4 regions of the Alteromonas sp. M12 genome follow, and region 3 is predicted to be linked to each of the others. Evidence: predicted binding sites of a transcription regulator. Region 3 holds the regulator's gene; each other region holds the start of a gene.

Region 1 (2,178 bases), 770 kb from region 3:
GATGCACTGCAAGGCTCGATTATGGCAATCGCCACATTAGCGCTGCCAATTGCCGCGGTTGTCGCACTAGGTGGCCCTATCGATTTTGTCACCACCTTAATTGAGGTTGCTACGCCAGAACAACTCAGTTTAACTGGAGGGAATGTTGCCTTATTAGCCGCAGGTGTCATTATTGGTAATCTCAGCGTTTCGGTATCCTCTATGGGGCAACCCCATATGTTATTGCGCTTTATGGCATTGCGCGATGAAAAATCAATTAAGACAGGGCGACGTATTGCCGCAGCCTGGTTTCTTATCGTCGATTTGGGAGTGGTGATCGTTGGACTTGCAGGACTTGCATTACAAATGCAATTAGATAATCCAGAAAACCTGTTTTTTGTACTAACAACCGAATTGTTCCACCCTATAGTTGCAGGTGTTATTACTGCCGCAGTGCTGTCTGCCATCATGTCTACTGCTGACAGTCAGTTATTAGTTAGTGCATCTGTGGTAGCCCATGATTTGGGGTTAGAAAAACGTTCTCGCTTTTCTTCATTGACCATTTCACGATTAAGTATTTTGTTGGTCGTTGTTTTTTCAGTGTTAGTGACTTTGTATATGCCTGAGGCGATATTTAGCAGAGCCATTTTTGCATGGGTAGCGCTAGGCGCGTCTTTTGGACCAATAATTATTGTGCGTTTATGTAATCGAGATATTAATCCTAAAGCAACATTATTGGCGATGATAACGGGGTTTGTATTAGCGGTTACCTTTTACATGTTACCCAGTACACCAGGGGATTTCTTGGAAAGGGTAGTGCCGTTTAGCATTGCGACTATCATCGCGTTTGTTGGCTCTAAGCCTCGTACTAGAATTGCCTAAAGTTTAGAGGACATTTTAAAGTTGTAAGATTCACCCTTGATACACTCTGAGAATATTTCACTGTGTATCAAGGGTGCAATTTTACAAAAGCCTTGCAGAGAAAGTTAAAAGTCATCGCAATCAGCAATTACTATTCATCCCCCCAAAAACCAAAGTAAATAATTACCACAACAGCCCAGTTACCCTCAAGCAAAGATTCCCCTTTTTTGACCATTCATCCGTAAACCTGATCTTCTGATCACAGAGAGTCCAAATTTCCTTCCTTTAATTCAATGGTCCTTGATGTGGATCAGTTAATTGGCGCAGATTTAAACTATGCTTAGGTTTAGATTAGATAGTATTTGTACTATAACTCTATGAAGGCTAATCAATAAATTTTAAATCGAGGAATGTTTATGAAACACATTTTAGTTGTTGTTGAAAGGGAAGAAAGCGTCAAGCCAATGTTGGATAAAGCATTAAAATTTGCACCTGAAAGTATCACTGTGCTTTATATCGTAAGCAATGTGCTAGATTCTAATGCAGAAGCGTTAACTACCCTAATAAACAACGAAGTGAAAGATGCTTGCAAATCGACGATCCTCCTTGAAATAGTTAAGTCGGCATCTGAGCGAGAAGAAGTACTTTTCAAAACCCTAAGCAGCAATAAATTCGATACTACATTCCTGCACAGACCCCAATTAGGTCGTGAATTATTGGACTTTTCACTGATCAAAGCCGCGCTTAAAGGTCCAATTAAATCTAGCGTCCTACTATGTGGTGATAATCGCTGGCGCGGACAACTTAAATTGTTAGGAACCGTTGATATTTTCACCAGAACCCCCGCGCAAAAAGAATTGAATGATAAAGTGCTTACTACTTCTGCTCAGCTTGCAAACCAGTTATCTGCAGATGTGTCGCTTTTAGGTGTGATTCCAATCCCACGGATTAAACAGGAATTTGATATTACTGAACCGGGTGAAGTTATGCTCAAGAAAGGTAAATTATCAAAAGCCAAACTAGAAAAAATTGCCGAGGAAATGGATGTTTTCACGGAATATTCAGTGAAAATTGAGGCCGGTTCGCCACATGTGTTGATACCCTCAGTTGCCAGCAAAATGAAAGCAAATCTGGTGGTGTTAGGCAACGTAGGACGTAAGGGGATTAAAGGTTTATTAATCGGTAATACGGCAGAGAAAATTCTAACTCGATTGACTGTTGATGTGCTCATTGTTCGACAGTAAATATGACTCAGATATTTAGCGGTTCACTTAAAAATTTGGCAGATCACTTTGACCGCTTGATCAATGGCAGATTATGGCTAAAAGTTCTGATTGC
Region 2 (2,178 bases), 320 kb from region 3:
ATCGAATAGCGATTTACAACGTAAAATTGTAAGTGCAACTGATTTAAAATCAGTTGTTAGAACAATGAAAGCTATGGCTGCCGCCAATATCAACCAATATGAAAACGCCGTGCTTTCACTTGATGACTATTATCGAACTGTGCAATTAGGACTAGTGGCTTATTTTCTAAATACCGACAAAAGTGACTACCCAACAACAGATAAAGTATCTAAACCATCAGATCATAAAACCCAAATAGGCATAATTGTAATTGGCTCAGATCAAGGATTAGTGGGGCAATTTAATGATATTTTAGTAGACTTTTTAAATTCAAAACGGAAAGACTTTGGCGCAGCGCAAGTTATTTGGACCGCCGGTGAACGAATTCAATCTTTGCTAGAAGGCGTAAATGCACCACTTGGAAAACAGTTTTCACTGCCTAATTCAATAGAAAGCATTACTTCTTTTGTATCTGAAATTTTGTTGGAAATTGAACACCAACAAAAAACCAATCAGCTCAAAGAGGTCTATCTGTTTTTCAATCGTACCCTAGATAAACCTAACTATGCCCCCTGTTTTCAGCGAATATTACCCATTGACCAAAAGTGGAAACACGAATTTGTTTCTCTACCTTGGCCTAATCAATGTCTGCCACAATTGTTAGTCAATAATACGCTCACCATTAGCACGCTGATAAAAGAATACATTTTCACATCACTTTTCAAAGGTTGCATTGAGTCACTCGCGAGCGAAAATGCCAGTCGGTTAATCGCCATGCAGCGGGCTGAAAAAAATATCGAGGAGTTACAAGAGCAGATGCAAAAGACATTTAACAAACTCAGACAAAGTGCAATTGATGAAGAGCTTTCTGACTTAGTCAATGGTTTTGAAGCCCTCAGCCCTTCGGCTGAATAAAAACGAAGCAGAACAGAAAAATTAAAATTTAGTTCTGAAATATTGAACTAAACTGTTTATTCATCAAGTTTGATCGACATCAAGTTTTGCTTGGGTAATCGGTGTATGGTCGGAATGTATAAGTTTGATTCATTAATGGAGATTACTATGAAAACCCCGCAAAAAATTCTAGTTGTGATCAGTGGTAAGCGCAAGCAGCATGATGCATTGCTTCGAGCCTTGAAATTTGCAGAGCTCAATGAAGTGCACATTCATCTTCTCAATGTCATTTATGAACCTATTTTAGAATTGACCGATATTCTATCTAGTGACCACCGTAAAGAAATGAAAAAAGAATATCTTGCAGATCGCTATCTCTATATGAATAGCATTGCTGAAGATCTCGAGAAAAAGAACATAAAGTGCACCACCCATGTTGAATGGTGTCGCGAAGTTTATGAAGGGATAGAAGACGCCGTAGACAAAATTCAACCTGATCTGGTTATAAAACGTATTTCTGCAGATGCCATGAGCATTAATCCCTTTGCGTTACCATTAGATCGGCATTTGCTGCGATATTGCAAAGCGCCGCTATTGCTTGTGAAACACCAGACTTGGACAAACTCGCCGATTTTGGCAGCGGTAGATGTGTTGGCCAAAGACGATAATCATGTAGCATTAAATAAAGACATACTAGAAGCCGCTAGACTTTTTGCCAAATTAGGCGGCAGTGAAATACATACTGTTAGCGCCTATTTAGTGCATAACATGAGTGCGTCGATTGACTTTCCTACTATCAATTTTGAAAAGCTCAGCGCCAATAGTGCCCAATTTCATAGTGAAAAACTCGATGGGATGGAAAAAGAACATGAAATAAGTATGGCAAAAAAACATGTTGTTGCAGGCTTGCCAGAAAAAGTGATTCCAAATGTGGTCAAGCAAATTGATGCGCAGCTAGTGATTTTAGGCACAGTCGCACGTAAAGGCATTTCCGCTGCATTTCTGGGGAATACTGCTGAATCCATTTTGGCAGAACTCAATTGTGAGGTATTGGCTCTGAACTTAGATGAGAGTGAGTGAAGCTGAGCTCTAAAACAAAGAAACCCTAAATTCGCCAGTAAAAAGGGCGTTTACTCTCACGCCCTGCCCTTTCAATATAAAAAAGGATACCAAAAGGTATCCTTTCCACTAGATTATTTGTGTTCAAGTAATGAAAAAACCGTATTCGCAATATCAGTATTGTTGTTTAGCCCTACAAACGATTCACTGTGGCTACCAAACGCGAATACTGGAACATCTACGGC
Region 3 (2,178 bases):
AAGTTTACATGTCCTTCCAGTAAATCAGCCATCAATCCAGCGGTTTTAGTGATTAACTTGTTTAAGCTATGATGTTCTTCATCTTCACTGCCCACATCTACCGCAGCTAAAATATTGCCATTAATAGGCCAATCATGTTCTTTAACAAGTAAAACTGGAACCGGTGATTTACGTAGGATATGCCAATCAGTCGGGGTGAATATCACTGACTTTAGGGTGTCATGCTCGTGGGTTCCTTTGACGATTAAATCATAGCTGTGATCAATCACTTCGAACAATACACTTTCATATGGCCGATTATGCCAGACCACTTTTATATCTACTGAAATAGATGAGTTAGCCGCTAGGGGTTCAACTATATTGGCAAGCCAATCGGTTTTGTCATCCACCACAGCTTGGCGCATCGTTTCTCTTTCATCCACGGTGAGCATAGTGGTCATTTCATAAGAGAAATCATATATGGAGAGAAACGCGGTAATACTAGCGCCGGTTTTTTCTGCCAATAAAAGCGCTCTTCTAAACGCTTTTTGATCTTCTGAAGTTGGGTCTACAACAGCTAGTATTTTGTTAAATACGGACATAAATTAATTCCCTTCAAACGTTTACACTACGTATATTAAGTGTATGGCTACTTTAGCTAGTTTGCCAATTAACAGACTAATTGTTTTGACCTGAATCAATTTAAATTAAAAGACTTAACCGCAGGCTTGTTTATTTAAAACGTGTTCACCAAGTTTCTCTCTAAGTACCGCCAAATTGAGAATTTGTATAAATTTCCCATCAACTTTGATGATATTTTCTTTTTGAAAACGGGTGAGTAAACGACTCACGGTTTCAACAGTTAAACCAAGGTGATTACCAATTTCGTTTCGGGTCATGGTTAAATTAAATTCTAATTCAGAAAAACCGCGAGAGCGAAAACGATCTGATAGATTAATTAGGAAGTGGGCAAGACGTTCTTCTGCTGTGCGCTTGTTTAATAACATCATGAGACTGTGATCTTGGTTTATTTCTGTGCTCATAATTTTAAGCATTTCTTTGCGCAGTGTAGGAAGTTGTGCGCTCATAATATCTAACTTGTCGTAAGGTAACTCACAAACCATGGAGGTTTCCATCGCTTGATTATAACTTTGATATTTTTCAGAAAATAGTCCATCAAAGCCGACAATATCACCGGGAAAATGAAACCCTGTAATTTGTTGTTCGCCATCGGGAGAGGTTATGTAAGATTTAAATGAGCCCGTTCTTACTGCAAACAGCGACGTAAATTTTTGCCCAGGAATAGTTAATTGATCATTTTTATGCAAAGGGCGCTTGCGTTCTATGATTTCGTCCAAACTCTCCATTTCAGTCTGATTCAGAGCCACCGGTATACATAGGTGATTAAAACTGCAGTTTTGACAGCGAATACTGAACTTGTTCGGATCTGACATTAGTTAATTCCAATTAATTCATTAGTTACCAATTATGAATCCCTTGGTAACATAAAATCAAGCCAAATAAGCATAATAAGACTGCAACGCTTCGTTTTACCACTGGTTGGGTCAACCATCCTCTTATTTGGCTGGCGCTGGCTCCCATTGCTAACATGATGGGCAAAGTTCCCAAGCCAAAGCAAAACATGGTGATAGCACCTTGTACCGCACTGCCGGTGGAAACACTCCATGTTAACGTCGAATAAACCAATCCACAGGGCAACCAGCCCCAGATTAGGCCATAGGGTACAGCATAGATTGGGTGTTTAAAGGGAATGAAACGCTTTGATATGGGACTAATTATACGCCAAAAAATAGCGCCAACTTTTTCTACTTTAACCAGTAGTTTTGACCACTGTCCCACATATAATCCAAGCAGAACCATAAATACTCCGCCAAAAAGAGTCAGTGCTTGAGGATTGATAAAGGATTTTGTGGTGACGATCTGACCCAACAGCCCAGCGATTGCGCCAGCGAAACTATAAGATAAAATGCGGCCTGAATTATAGGCAATTAAATACGGCCATTGTGACTTATTCTTTGGTAATGCAAAGGTAAATGAGGTCACAATTCCACCGCACATCCCAGCGCAATGCACACTTCCAGCAAGTCCGATTAATATTGCAGAAAACCAGCTTAAGTCGTTCATTTGTCGTTAGTTTTTGGCTTTTTTACTTGTACTTTTTTATCCACGTCATCATCG
Region 4 (2,178 bases), 430 kb from region 3:
GAATAGTAAAACGCAAGGGCGAACAGCACTAACATCGCAAACCCAGATGCAACCATCAGCCTGAAACTCCAAAATAACGGCGCAACTTTAGGGATGCTGTAGTCTACTGCTTGTTGAATAGCTTGTTCTGACGGGTTGCTGACATCTTCGGTAAATGGTTGCAACAACATGGCAAAGCCTAAATTGTCTTTATGTTGTTCAAAATCAGCGCGCTCATTGACAGTCGCTTCTCCATTCCTGACTTTATCTAGTAAGTCGTAGGCTATAATTCCAGATAAAATTCGTTCTCTGTGACGCTCTTTATGCTCTTTTAATCCGACCACTTCTTCGTCTAGAGAACGAGTGGCAATAATACCCATGGCATAGGGAATTTGAATTGCATAATCGACTGTTTGGGTCTCATCGTTGGGTATCCCAAATAGGGTAAATGCCGCTGGAGCAGGTTGTGTCTCATATTCTGCTTCTACTGCCGCTAATTTTACCTTTTGAACATCACCCAATTCGTAGCCACTTTCATCACCCAATATAATGACCGAAATCACCGAGGCCAAACCAAAACTGGCGGCAATGGCAAAAGAACGTCTAGCAAAAGCAACGTCTTTATTTTTCAGTAGATAATATGACGAAATCGCTAATACAAAAATAGCGCCTGTGACGTATCCTGCAGAAACGGTATGTACAAATTTAACCTGTGCAACGGGGTTGAAAATTACCTCTGCAAAACTGGTCATTTCCATCCGCATGGATTCAAAGTTGAATTCAGCTCCTACTGGAAACTGCATCCAACCATTTGCAATTAAAATCCAAAGTGCTGAGAAGTTAGAGCCAATTGCAACCAGCCAAGTAGTCATTAAGTGTTTTACCTTGGTCATTTTGTCCCAACCAAAGAAAAACAAACCAACGAATGTAGACTCTAAAAAGAACGCCATGAGCCCTTCAATTGCCAAAGGTGCGCCGAAAATATCACCGACATAATGGGAATAATAAGACCAGTTCATACCGAACTGAAATTCCATGGTTAAGCCTGTGGCAACGCCAATGGCAAAGTTGATCCCAAACAACTTACCCCAAAACTTGGTCATTTGTTTGTAGATTTCTTTGCCAGTCAAAACATAAACTGATTCCATTATGGCAAGCATAAAGCTCAGCCCTAAGGTTAATGGAACAAATATGAAATGAAACATGACGGTAGAGGCAAATTGCCAACGAGATAACTCGATAAGAGTCTCGTTCATACTGTTTCTCCTAGTGATTAAAAATGTGTTTGCGCATAAAGAGTTAGCGAAATTTATTATATTCCGAAGATTTCTAACTCGGAGTTGATCTTAATCAACAGAATTGCATTCAACGTGCCAAATTTTGAAATTCATGTAACCATATGAAATTATGAGGGTTTTATTTTTACCATGGCTCTATAGAGGGGGGTGGTTGTCACTTATGACAGAGGTTCTGTCATAAGTGACAATATGTGATTTAATCACAAGTAGATTATTGACCTATAGGCGCTGTGACACTAAAAGCACCGCGAATATCCTTTAAAGAGAAGTTGATTGCTGTGTCTTGTGGGTAGTGCTGGTTAATTTTGTTGGATAATTCAGGTGAAATATTTGTGCCGTGGCAGGCGATACATAGCTGGCCAGTAGGAATCGCTTTCATCATCCTAAATTGACCGTTTACGGTATCGCTGAATACTAATTTATCTATCGGTTTTCCATTTTGAGCTTGTTGTTCAAACTCAAGTAATACAGGCTTTTGCCATTCATTTGGCAGATTAAGAGGGTTACGAGTTTTTAAGCTAGTGCGACTTAATTGCCAGCCATCAGTGGATAGTTCAGCAGCTATTTTCGGTGCTTCATTCTGACAAACTTCCACTGCATTTTCAAAACCGCCAGTAGCAATTGCGTCCAATAATGCACTTTTGAGTTGCTTTCCAAATTGCGCCATTTTTTCCTTGGCGATTTGTTTATACGCTGCATTATCTTGTTGATTTTCAACTTTATTGTTGGCCAATGGTATATTTGATTTTGTTATTTCATTTGCATTGGCTAGCGTCATATATAACCCAAAACCGGATATGATCGATAAGCTAACTGTCGTTGAATATATTGCCAAAATCTTGTTCATAATTATTCCTACTCTAAACGTTCTATTCCAAGTGCTTTTAACACATACTTTTCG

The links. Region 3 encodes FNR, which switches genes on or off when oxygen is low (the NO sensors DNR and NnrR bind a similar motif). Its sites were predicted from a motif close to TTGATCTAGATCAA; they were not measured.
Region 1: VUI23_RS07640 (universal stress protein) is a predicted target of FNR. The motif match lies at 1,141-1,154, and genes of this name have one in related genera.
Region 2: uspE (universal stress protein UspE) is a predicted target of FNR. The motif match lies at 965-978, and genes of this name have one in related genera.
Region 4: VUI23_RS12825 (cytochrome ubiquinol oxidase subunit I) is a predicted target of FNR. The motif match lies at 1,320-1,333, and genes of this name have one in related genera.

The regions. Positions count from the first base shown of each region.
Region 1 covers NZ_CP144164.1:1,770,143-1,772,320, forward strand. The annotation lists gene VUI23_RS07635 (sodium/proline symporter) at 1-861, shown strand, start outside; gene VUI23_RS07640 (universal stress protein) at 1,257-2,084, shown strand; gene VUI23_RS07645 (dicarboxylate/amino acid:cation symporter) at 2,087-2,178, shown strand, end outside.
Region 2 covers NZ_CP144164.1:2,853,450-2,855,627, forward strand. The annotation lists gene VUI23_RS12315 (F0F1 ATP synthase subunit gamma) at 1-895, shown strand, start outside; gene uspE (universal stress protein UspE) at 1,043-1,954, shown strand; gene VUI23_RS12325 (alkaline phosphatase) at 2,068-2,178, opposite strand, start outside.
Region 3 covers NZ_CP144164.1:2,537,838-2,540,015, reverse strand. The annotation lists gene uspE (universal stress protein UspE) at 1-581, opposite strand, end outside; gene fnr (fumarate/nitrate reduction transcriptional regulator Fnr) at 696-1,433, opposite strand; gene VUI23_RS10815 (sulfite exporter TauE/SafE family protein) at 1,459-2,124, opposite strand; gene ccoS (cbb3-type cytochrome oxidase assembly protein CcoS) at 2,121-2,178, opposite strand, start outside.
Region 4 covers NZ_CP144164.1:2,963,695-2,965,872, reverse strand. The annotation lists gene VUI23_RS12825 (cytochrome ubiquinol oxidase subunit I) at 1-1,235, opposite strand, end outside; gene VUI23_RS12820 (DUF3365 domain-containing protein) at 1,489-2,124, opposite strand; gene VUI23_RS12815 (FAD-dependent oxidoreductase) at 2,133-2,178, opposite strand, start outside.